Regions from separate parts of the Streptomyces sp. NPDC007095 genome, predicted to be linked through region 1. Evidence: riboswitches for the same ligand, from Rfam matches in the RefSeq annotation. Region 1 holds a riboswitch; the other holds the start of a gene.

Region 1 (4,552 bases):
GTTCGGTCCGATGATGCGCATCCCGTACGTACGGGCCTGGCGGACGAGGGCACGCTGGCGCTCGCGTCCGGCGGGGCCGCTCTCGGCGTACCCGGCGGAGACGACCACGAGGCCCTGCACCCCGTGCTCGCCGCACTCCGCGACGACTTCGGGCACGAACGGCGCGGGCACGGCGACGACCGCGAGGTCGACGGGCTCGGCGATGTCACGGACGGAGCGGTGGGCCGGGACGCCGTCGAGCTCCTTCTCCTGGAGTGCCTTGTTCACGGCATACAGGCGCCCGGTGAACCCGGCCTCGCGCAGGTTGTCGAGGACACTGCGTCCCACCCCGCCGGGGGCGCGGCCCGCTCCGACGACGGCGACCGAGCCGGGCGCGAGCAGTCGCTGCACGGACCGCGCCTCGGCGCGCTGCTCCCGCGCGCGCTGCACGGCGAGCGAGCGGTCGGTGGGTTCGAGGTCGAACTCCAGGCGTACGACGCCGTCCTCGAAGTGCCGCTTCTGCTGGTACCCGGCGTCCGTGAACACCTTGATCATCTTGGTGTTGGCGGGCAGCACCTCGGCGGCGAAACGGCGGATGTCCCGCTCCCTGGCGACGGCCGCGATGTGCTCCAAGAGGGCCGAGGCGACGCCGCGGCCCTGGTGGGCGTCCTGCACGAGGAAGGCGACCTCGGCCTCGTCGGCGGGCGCGGAGGCGGCCCGACCATCGGCATTAATACGGTCATAGCGTACGGTGGCGATGAACTCGCCGCCGACCGTGGCCGCGAGCCCCACCCTGTCCACAAAGTCGTGGTGCGTGAAGCGGTGGACGTCCTTGGCGGACAGGCGCGGATAGGGCGCGAAGAAGCGGTAGTACTTCGACTCGTCCGACACCTGCTCGTAGAAGCTCACCAGCCGCTCGGCGTCGTCGACGGTGATGGGCCTGATGCGGGCGGTGCCGCCGTCGCGCAGCACCACGTCGGCCTCCCAGTGGGAGGGGTACTCGTGCCGGTCCGACGAGGTCTGCATGGGCCCCAGAGTACGGCTCGCGTCCGACAACGGCGCGAGGCAGGCTAGGGGCACCGAAGTCGGATCCAGGCCGGGATCCGACGCGGAGTCCGGGACAGGAACAGCACCCTGCCCCGGGCTCGCTTCACGTTGTGGAACACTGGTCTAGACAACCCTGAACACCTGAAGGGCAGCATCACATGGCTGAGCGCCGCGTCAACGTCGGCTGGGCCGAGGGCCTCCACGCCCGTCCCGCCTCCATCTTCGTCCGGGCGGCCACGGCCTCCGGTATCCCCGTGACGATCGCCAAGGCGGAGGGCAACCCCGTCAACGCGGCCTCCATGCTGGCGGTCCTCGGCCTGGGCGCCCAGGGCGGCGAGGAGATCGTCCTCGCCTCGGACGCCGAGGGTGCGGACGCCGCGCTCGACCGGCTGGCGAAGCTGGTGGCGGAGGGTCTCGAGGAGCTCCCCGAGACCGTCTGAGAAAGAGCCCCCGAGCGGGGTTCCTCAATTGACGGCGGGAGTGGTCTTCGCACCAAAAGACCCAGCCCCGCACACATTCGAAGGGCTCGCCCGAAAACATCGGGCGGGCCCTTCGCGTTTCCTAATTACGGGCAGCAGAAGTAATCCCCCGCGAATTACCCCTCTTTGTATACGGCGCCGGTGTTAATGACGCACGCCCATCATGTTTACGGGACGTTGCGAAGTCCTCACACGCTCCGGCCGATCTCCCCCGCCGGGAAAGCGCAGCCGGTGCGCGACCGTCGCGCGCTCGGTGTGCAGCGCCGTGACGGCCCGCGCCCGCTCACTGTCGCCGCGCGCCACCGCGTCCACGATCCCGCCGTGCTCCGCCCAGGACTCCGCCGGATTGGCCGGCGCCTCGACCGCGTACATCCAGGCGATCTTGTGCCGCAGCTGGGCCAGCGTGGAGGTCAGGGCGGGGCTCCCGGAGGCCTGCGCAAGGGTCTCGTGGAACCAGCCGCCGAGCGAGCGCAGATCCTCGCTGTTCCCCCTCCTGGCCCGCTCCTGCCCCAGCCTGACCAGGCCTCGAAGCACCTTGAGGTGAGCCTCGGTGCGCCGCTGCGCGGCCCTCGCGGCGCCCAGCGGCTCCAGGAGCATGCGCATCTCCAGCAGGTCCGCGGCCTCCTGCTCGGTGGGCTCCGCGACGCATGCGCCCGCGTGCCGACGGGTGACGACGAAGCCCTCGGCCTCCAGCGTGCGCAGGGCCTCGCGCACGGGGACCCGCGACACGCCGTAGCGGCGCGCGAGCAGTTCCTCGGTGAGCCGGCTGCCGCGCTCGTAGACACCCGCGACGATGTCGTCACGGATCGCCGTGCATACCGAGTGCGCGGGAATGCGCATGACCGGACCTCCGCCTTAATCCCCGCGAAACGCGGTCGATTGACGCTTGTTCAGCGACTCTATTGCAGAGAGCCTGAATTTCCGATGGCGGGCCGGAATCCATGGATATTTTTTGGACAGACAGTCGTTCGAAACGACGAAGCCCCGGCTGTGGGGAGCCGGGGCTTCGGAAGTGTTGACGCCGGTCGTCGGACGTCCAGGGTGCGCGAGCGGCAGAGGATCACACCGTCCGAGCGTCGGAGGATCACGCCGCGCGAGCGTCAGACGTTCACGCCGTGCGAGCGGAGGTAGGCGACCGGGTCCATGTCGGAGCCGTACTCCGCCGTCGTGCGGGCCTCGAAGTGGAGGTGCGGCCCGGTGGTGTTCCCGGTGGAGCCGGAAAGGCCGATCTGCTGGCCCGGGGTGACCGTCTGCCCCACGGAGACGCCGATGGACGACAGGTGGCCGTACATCGTGTAGGTGCCGTCGTGCATCTTCAGGACGATCTGGTTGCCGTAGGCACCACCCCAGCCGGCCGTGACGACCGTGCCGGAGCCGACCGCGTGGACCGGGGTCCCGGAGGCGGCGTGGAAGTCGACGCCGGTGTGGCTGCCCGAGGACCAGAGGCTGCCGCCGGTCTTGTAGCCGGTGGAGATGTACGAGCCGGTGATCGGCAGGACGAAGGTGTTGAGGCGCTTGCGCTCGGCGGCGCGGGCGGCACGCTCCTTGGCCTCGCGCTCCTTCTTCGCCTCCTCGGCGGCCTTCTTGCGCGCGGCTTCTTCGGCCTTCTTGCGTGCCGCTGCCTCGTCGGCGGCGCGCTGCTGGGCGGCGGCCTGCGCGTCAATCTGGGCGGCGACCCTGTCGCCGAGGGTGACGGCCTGGGTCAGCCCGGTCTGCTCGACGGAGGCGTCCGCGGCGAGCGCCGGGGCGGCCAGGGTTCCGATGACACCGGTGGTGGTGAGCGCGGCGACGCCGACGGCGTTCGTGGTGGAGCGCTTCACGCGGCTCGGACGGCGGTGTTTCCCGGGGCCACAGGTGAACGCCATGTAGGGGCTGATCCTTTCCTTCCCTCTCGCCTACCGGGTTAGCTGACGGGTTCGGAGCAGGAAGGTCTCCTACGGACCCCCTCCAGGGAGGGCGTCCGATTCACCCCAGGGACTGCGTATGGGTCCCCGGCTCCCCTGGCTCGCGCCGTACGGGGACTCGGCGATGACTGTCCGGTGCCGCGGGCGCGGCGCACTGCCTGACGAACAGCCGCCCCGACGCTAGACGGGGCGTCTTTCAATCAACAAACGGATCACGGTTTTTGTAGTGCATGCCACAGGGCAGACGGGCAACCTCCCTACCAATACGGACATCTTGGGGATGAAGTCCAAGCGGAATCCGAGCGGAAATCCGAGCAAAAAGGGGCCCGGGCGACTCTTCAGTCACCCGGGCCCTACGGAGTCACGCTCTTCCGCTCCGCGTGCGGCTCGGCTTCCAGCCGGCTTCTACTGAGCCGCTGCTCCGCCGAACCCCTACTCCGCCGGAACGACGGTCACTTCACCGATTCCGAGGGCCTTGACGGGCTCCTGGATGTGCGCGGCGTCGCCGACAAGGACGGTCACCAGACGGTCCACCGGGAAGGCGCTCACGGCGGCCGCGGTGGCCTCCACGGTGCCGGTCGCGGCGAGCTGCTGGTACAGCGTCGCCTGGTAGTCGTCCGGCAGGTACTGCTCGACCTGGTCCGCGAGCGTGCCCGCCACGGCCGCCGCGGTCTCGAACTTGAGGGGCGCCACCCCCACCAGGTTCTGTACGGCGATGTCGCGCTCGGCGTCCGTCAGGCCCTCGGCGGCGAGGGTGCGCAGCACCTTCCAGAGGTCGTCCAGCGCCGGGCCGGTGTTCGGAGTGTCCACGGAGCCGCTGATGGCGAGCATCGCGATACCGGTTCCGTCCGGGGCGGCACGCAGGACCTGGCCGAACGCCCGCACACCGTAGGTGTAGCCCTTTTCCTCGCGCAGGACTCGGTCCAGGCGCGAGGTGAGGGTGCCGCCGAGGCAGTACGTGCCGAGCACCTGGGCGGGCCACACACGGTCGTGCCGGTCGGCGCCGACGCGGCCGATGAGCAGCTGCGTCTGGACCGCGCCGGGGCGGTCCACGATGATCACACGGCCGGTGTCGTCGGCGGTCACCGGCGGCACGGGGCGCGGCTCGGCGGACGAGCCGGTCCAGTCGCCGAGCGTCTCGGC
Region 2 (4,552 bases), on a different contig from region 1:
CGGCGACCTCGTCGAGGGCGGCCAGGACGCGGATGCCGCGCTCGGTGCCGAGGTGCTTGCCGGCGCCCCCGGCCCGCGCCGAGTCGACCGTCGTACCCGGGCGGTACTTGCCGGTGAGGAAGCCGGAGGCGAGCGCGTAGTAGGGGACGGCGGCCAGGCCGGTCCGGGAGGCGACCTCCTGGAGCGGGCCCTCGTAGGTGTCGCGCGAGACGAGGTTGTAGTGGGGCTGGAGGGCGACGTAACGCGCGAGGCCCTCGCGGTCGGAGAACTCCACGGACTCCGCGAGCCGCTCGGCGGAGATGTTGGAGGCGGCGATCTCCCGGACCTTGCCGGCCCGGACCAGTTCGTCCAGCGCGCCGATGATCTCCTCGACCGGCACCGAGGTGTCGTCGAAGTGGGTGTAGTAGAGGTCGATGTAGTCCGTGCCGAGGCGGCGCAGCGAGGCGTCCGCGGCGGCCCTGATGTTCGTCGCGGACAGGCCTTTGTACTCGGGGTGGGTGCTGACCTTGGTGGCGAGGACCACATCGGAGCGGTTGCCGCGCGCGGCGAACCACTTGCCGATGATCGTCTCCGACTCACCGCCCGTGTGGCCGGCGATCCACGCGGAGTAGCCGTCGGCGGTGTCGACGAAGTTGCCGCCCCCTGCCGTGTACGCGTCGAGCACGGCGAAGGACTGCGCCTCGTCGGCTGTCCAGCCGAAGACGTTGCCACCGAGGGAGAGCGGGAAGACCTCCAGGTCGGAGGAGCCGAGCTTGCGGAGAGAAGTCATGCCCCATTTCAACAGCCGTAGCGGACTGCCGTATTCCGCACACGGCCCCCGGGAACGATCAGGGGTTCAGGCCCTTGCTCTGCAGCCACGCCATCGGGTCGATCGCGCTGCCGCCGCCCGGGTGAACCTCCAGGTGCAGATGCGGCCCGGTCACGTTGCCGGTCGCGCCCACGCGCCCGATGACGTCGCCGGTGGCCACCTTCTGCCCCACGCTGACGCTGATGGACGACTGGTGGCAGAACCACAGCTCCGTGCCGTCGTCGAGGGTGAGGATGGTGCGGTAGCCGTACGAGCCGGCCCAGCCCGCCTCCGTGATCGTGCCGCTGTGGATGGCCTTGATCAGCGTGCCGGTGGGGGCCGCGAAGTCGAGGCCGGTGTGGTACCCGGAGGACCACATGGAACCGGCGTCACCGAACCGGGAGGTCAGGGTGTACGAGGAGGTGGGCAGCGAGTAGCTCTTGGCGAGCTCGGCGAGGCGCGCGGCCTCGGCCTTCTGCTTGGCGTCCTCGTCCGCCTTCTTCTTGGCGGCGGCGACCTTGGCCTCGGCGTCGTCCTTCTGCTTGGCGGCCAGCGCGACCGCCTTCTTCGTCGCGGCGGACTCGGCGGCGGCCTGGGCCGCCTTGTCGACCTGGTCCTGCTGCGACTCGGCCTGCAGGATGATGCGGGCGCGCAGTGCCTCGCCCGCGTCCTTGTTGCCCTGCGCGGCGTCGGCGCTGGTCACACCGGCGCTGGTGAGCGGGGTGGCGGAGCCCTTCGGCGTGCTGGAACCGCCGTCGGATATCAGCGCCTTGGCGGACTGGGTGACCGAGGAGAGGTCGGGCAGCGAGATGGACACCGGCGGCTTGCCGGGCGCCGCGGTGGCCATGCCGCCCGCGCCGACGGCGGCGATGACGCCGACGCCCAGGACCGTGGAGCTGCGGGCGAGTCCCCCGCCGCGCTGCTTGGAGACGCGGTGCCGGCCGCGGAGGGGACGGATGGAATCCTCGGTGGGGTTCCACTCCTCCCAGGGGCCCTCGTCCTTGCCGTAGGCGTAGCCAAAAGTCTGGGTGTCGTTCGGCGGGAACGAAGTGGGCTGGGCAGGCCGGTTGGACGCCACGTGGGCGTGCTCCTTTCCTTCCTTCTCGCCTACCGGGTTAGCTGACGGGTTCGGAGCAGGAAGGTCTCCTACGCGCGTCAACCCACGGTGTCTCCACCGTGAAAGACGCTCGATTCACCCCAAGTTGGTGGTTCCCCGGTTCCCTTGCGGGATTCGGCGCGTGCGCACGGAGCCGACTCTTGTGACGGCTGGGACGACCGCGCTGCGTTATCGAACGTTAATAGACACGGGTACCGGATTCCAAGCTGTTCGTACTGATCGTTAACCACTTTTGGCCAGGACTTACCGACCATGAGCGGCGGAAATCGGGCGAGTTGACCGCACCCTCCTACCCGGCAGTTATTTGACGGTGTGTCAGTCGTTATGCGGAGGGACATCGACCGATCACCCCTCGTGACAACGATCAAGAACGTCCCTTCCCGTGACTACGGCCGCCGTACGGCGAGCAGTGCCATGTCGTCCGTCAGTGCGCCGCCCGTGTGCCGCCGGACCTCCTCCGAGAGCGTGGCCAGCAGGACGTCGGGGCCGGGGAAGGTCCGTCCGGCCAGGCGCGCGGCCGGATCGTAGAAGCGCCCCTGCGCGTCGCGGGCCTCGGACAGTCCGTCCGTGTGGAAGAGGAGCGTGGCCCCGTGCGGGAACTCCGCCACCTGCGCACGGTCCGGCCAGCCGCCCAACTCGCCCATGCCGAGCGGCAGTGCGGGGTTCGCGGCGGCGAGCATGACCAGCGTTCCGTCCGCGTGCAGGAGCAGCGGCGGCGGGTGGCCGCGGTTGACGATCCGTACGAGGCCGCCCTCATGCGTGATCTCCGCGAGGACGGCGGTGGTGAACCCCTCGAAGGCGTCGAGGCCCTTGCGCCGGGTGCCCTCGCGGGCCAGCGCCCGCTCCAGCCGCTGCGCGACCGCCTCCGGCGTGGCCTCCTGCTCGGCCGCCTCCCGGAACGCCCCGATGAGCACCGCGACGGCGGCCACCGCTTCCATGCCCTTCCCGCGTACGTCGCCCACCGCCAGCCGTACGCCGTGCGGGGAGTCCTGCACCGCGTACAGGTCGCCGCCGATGAACGCGCCCGCCTGCGCGGCCTCGTAGCGCGCCGCGACGTCGAGGCCGCCGATCCACCGGTCGGGTTCCGGCAGGACGGCACGCTGGGCCGCCTCGGCGATCTGGTGGGCCGAGGCGAGTCGTTCGTCGGTGCGACGGACGAGGATGTTGATGAGCACGGCCAGCACGCCGACGGTCGCCACGGTGGCGACCTCCGTGAGCGCGTCCACCTTGAAGACGATGCCGAGCCGGATGTGGATCGTGAGCACCGCGACGAGCGCCGCGATGCCGGTGAGCACGGTGCCGCGCAGCGAGAAGAGTGAGGCGGCCACGAGCGGCGCGGCCGTGAGGAGGGGGCCCGCGGTGAAGGCCATCGGGGTGAAGTAGTCGTAGAACGCGCCGACCAGGATGAGCAGCGCGGGCAGCACCCGGACGAGGTTGCGCGCGCAGGAGATCCGGCTCCGGTCCGCCTCGACCGGGCGGGGCACCGACTCGACCGGGCAGGGCACCGGCTCGACCGGACAGGGCACCGACTCGCCTCCCGGCCCCGGATCGGGCATGGGACCCCCGGGCAATCGCCCACCGGACCGGTCGTACGGCTCGTCGTTCGGCTCCTCGGCCCGCCGCGCGCCTCCTCGCTGCTGCCCCACCCGTCCAGGCTTCCCGGCGCGGGGGCGGGGGGCGAGTGGTGAGGGGCCGACCGGGGGACGCGTCAGTCCGAGCCCGACCACCGGACGCCACCCGCTCCGCCGCGCCCGTGGTGGTGCCCGGCCGGGGCGACGACGGTCCCGCCGTCCGGCACGAAGTCATGACCGCCGTGACAGACCCCGAGGAACAGCGCGCACGCGGCGAGCAGCAGCGCGAGCGCCGGCGCGCGCCGGACCAGCCACCGAGTACGACTCATAGTGAGCGGAAGACTACAGAAAGTCGCGTCGGCAGGGAAACCCGGGGCGGGACGGCACACGGGAAAGCCGGGCGGCAAGAAACCGGGGACGGCACACGGGAAAAAACCAAGGGCCGGAACTCGTTTCCGAGTTCCGGCCCTTGGCCTTCAGTAGCGGGGACAGGATTTGAACCTGCGACCTCTGGGTTATGAGCCCAGCGAGCTACCGAGCTGCTCCACCCCGCGTCGTTGAAATTAGTGTACGCCATCCGCGGGGCCCGATTCACCAGGCTTTTCGCGGACGCCCGCGAGGCCGCCCCTACCCGGCCGCGAGAAGGTGCCGATTGGGCGCCACGGCCCGCTCCTCGAACTCCGGCAGTACGACGACATCCGCCCCCGCGGCCACGAGCAGACCGTTCCCGTCGGCCCCCGTCACGAACGTGTCGGGCTCGCGCCACGCGGTGACCACCCGCCGTACACCCGCGTCGAGGATCAGCCGCGCACAGGGCGCGGGCCGGGACGCCCGCCGCGCACAGGGTTCCAGGCTGCTGTACACGGTGGCGGAGCGCAGCCGCGGATCCGCGGCATCGATCTTCGCGAGCGCCGCCTCCTCGGCGTGCACGACGGAGTCGTCGCCCTCCCGCGAGTGCCCGCGCGCCAGCTCGGTGCCGTCGGCCGCCACCACCACCGCCCCCACACTGAACGCCGTCTCCGAGGGCGGGCACAGCGCCGCCAGCTCGCAGGCGACGCCCAGCCAGTGCCGGTCCGC

What was found. Region 1 has a riboswitch for cyclic di-AMP ahead of ABZ656_RS32665 (M23 family metallopeptidase). Riboswitches for the same ligand answer to the same signal wherever they lie in the genome.
Region 2: another riboswitch for cyclic di-AMP. It lies ahead of ABZ656_RS26790 (M23 family metallopeptidase); the one in region 1 lies ahead of ABZ656_RS32665 (M23 family metallopeptidase).

Annotation. Positions count from the first base shown of each region.
Region 1 covers NZ_JBEYFS010000114.1:23,204-27,755, forward strand. The annotation lists gene ABZ656_RS32650 (GNAT family N-acetyltransferase) at 1-1,005, opposite strand, end outside; gene ABZ656_RS32655 (HPr family phosphocarrier protein) at 1,185-1,466, shown strand; gene ABZ656_RS32660 (GntR family transcriptional regulator) at 1,650-2,345, opposite strand; gene ABZ656_RS32665 (M23 family metallopeptidase) at 2,606-3,370, opposite strand; cyclic di-AMP (ydaO/yuaA leader) riboswitch at 3,383-3,543, opposite strand; gene ABZ656_RS32670 (pitrilysin family protein) at 3,842-4,552, opposite strand, start outside.
Region 2 covers NZ_JBEYFS010000082.1:33,693-38,244, reverse strand. The annotation lists gene ABZ656_RS26795 (aldo/keto reductase) at 1-769, opposite strand, end outside; gene ABZ656_RS26790 (M23 family metallopeptidase) at 828-1,865, opposite strand; cyclic di-AMP (ydaO/yuaA leader) riboswitch at 1,877-2,034, opposite strand; gene ABZ656_RS26785 (PP2C family protein-serine/threonine phosphatase) at 2,291-3,460, opposite strand; gene ABZ656_RS26780 (hypothetical protein) at 3,613-3,804, opposite strand; tRNA gene ABZ656_RS26775 (tRNA-Met) at 3,956-4,029, opposite strand; gene ABZ656_RS26770 (dihydrofolate reductase family protein) at 4,103-4,552, opposite strand, start outside.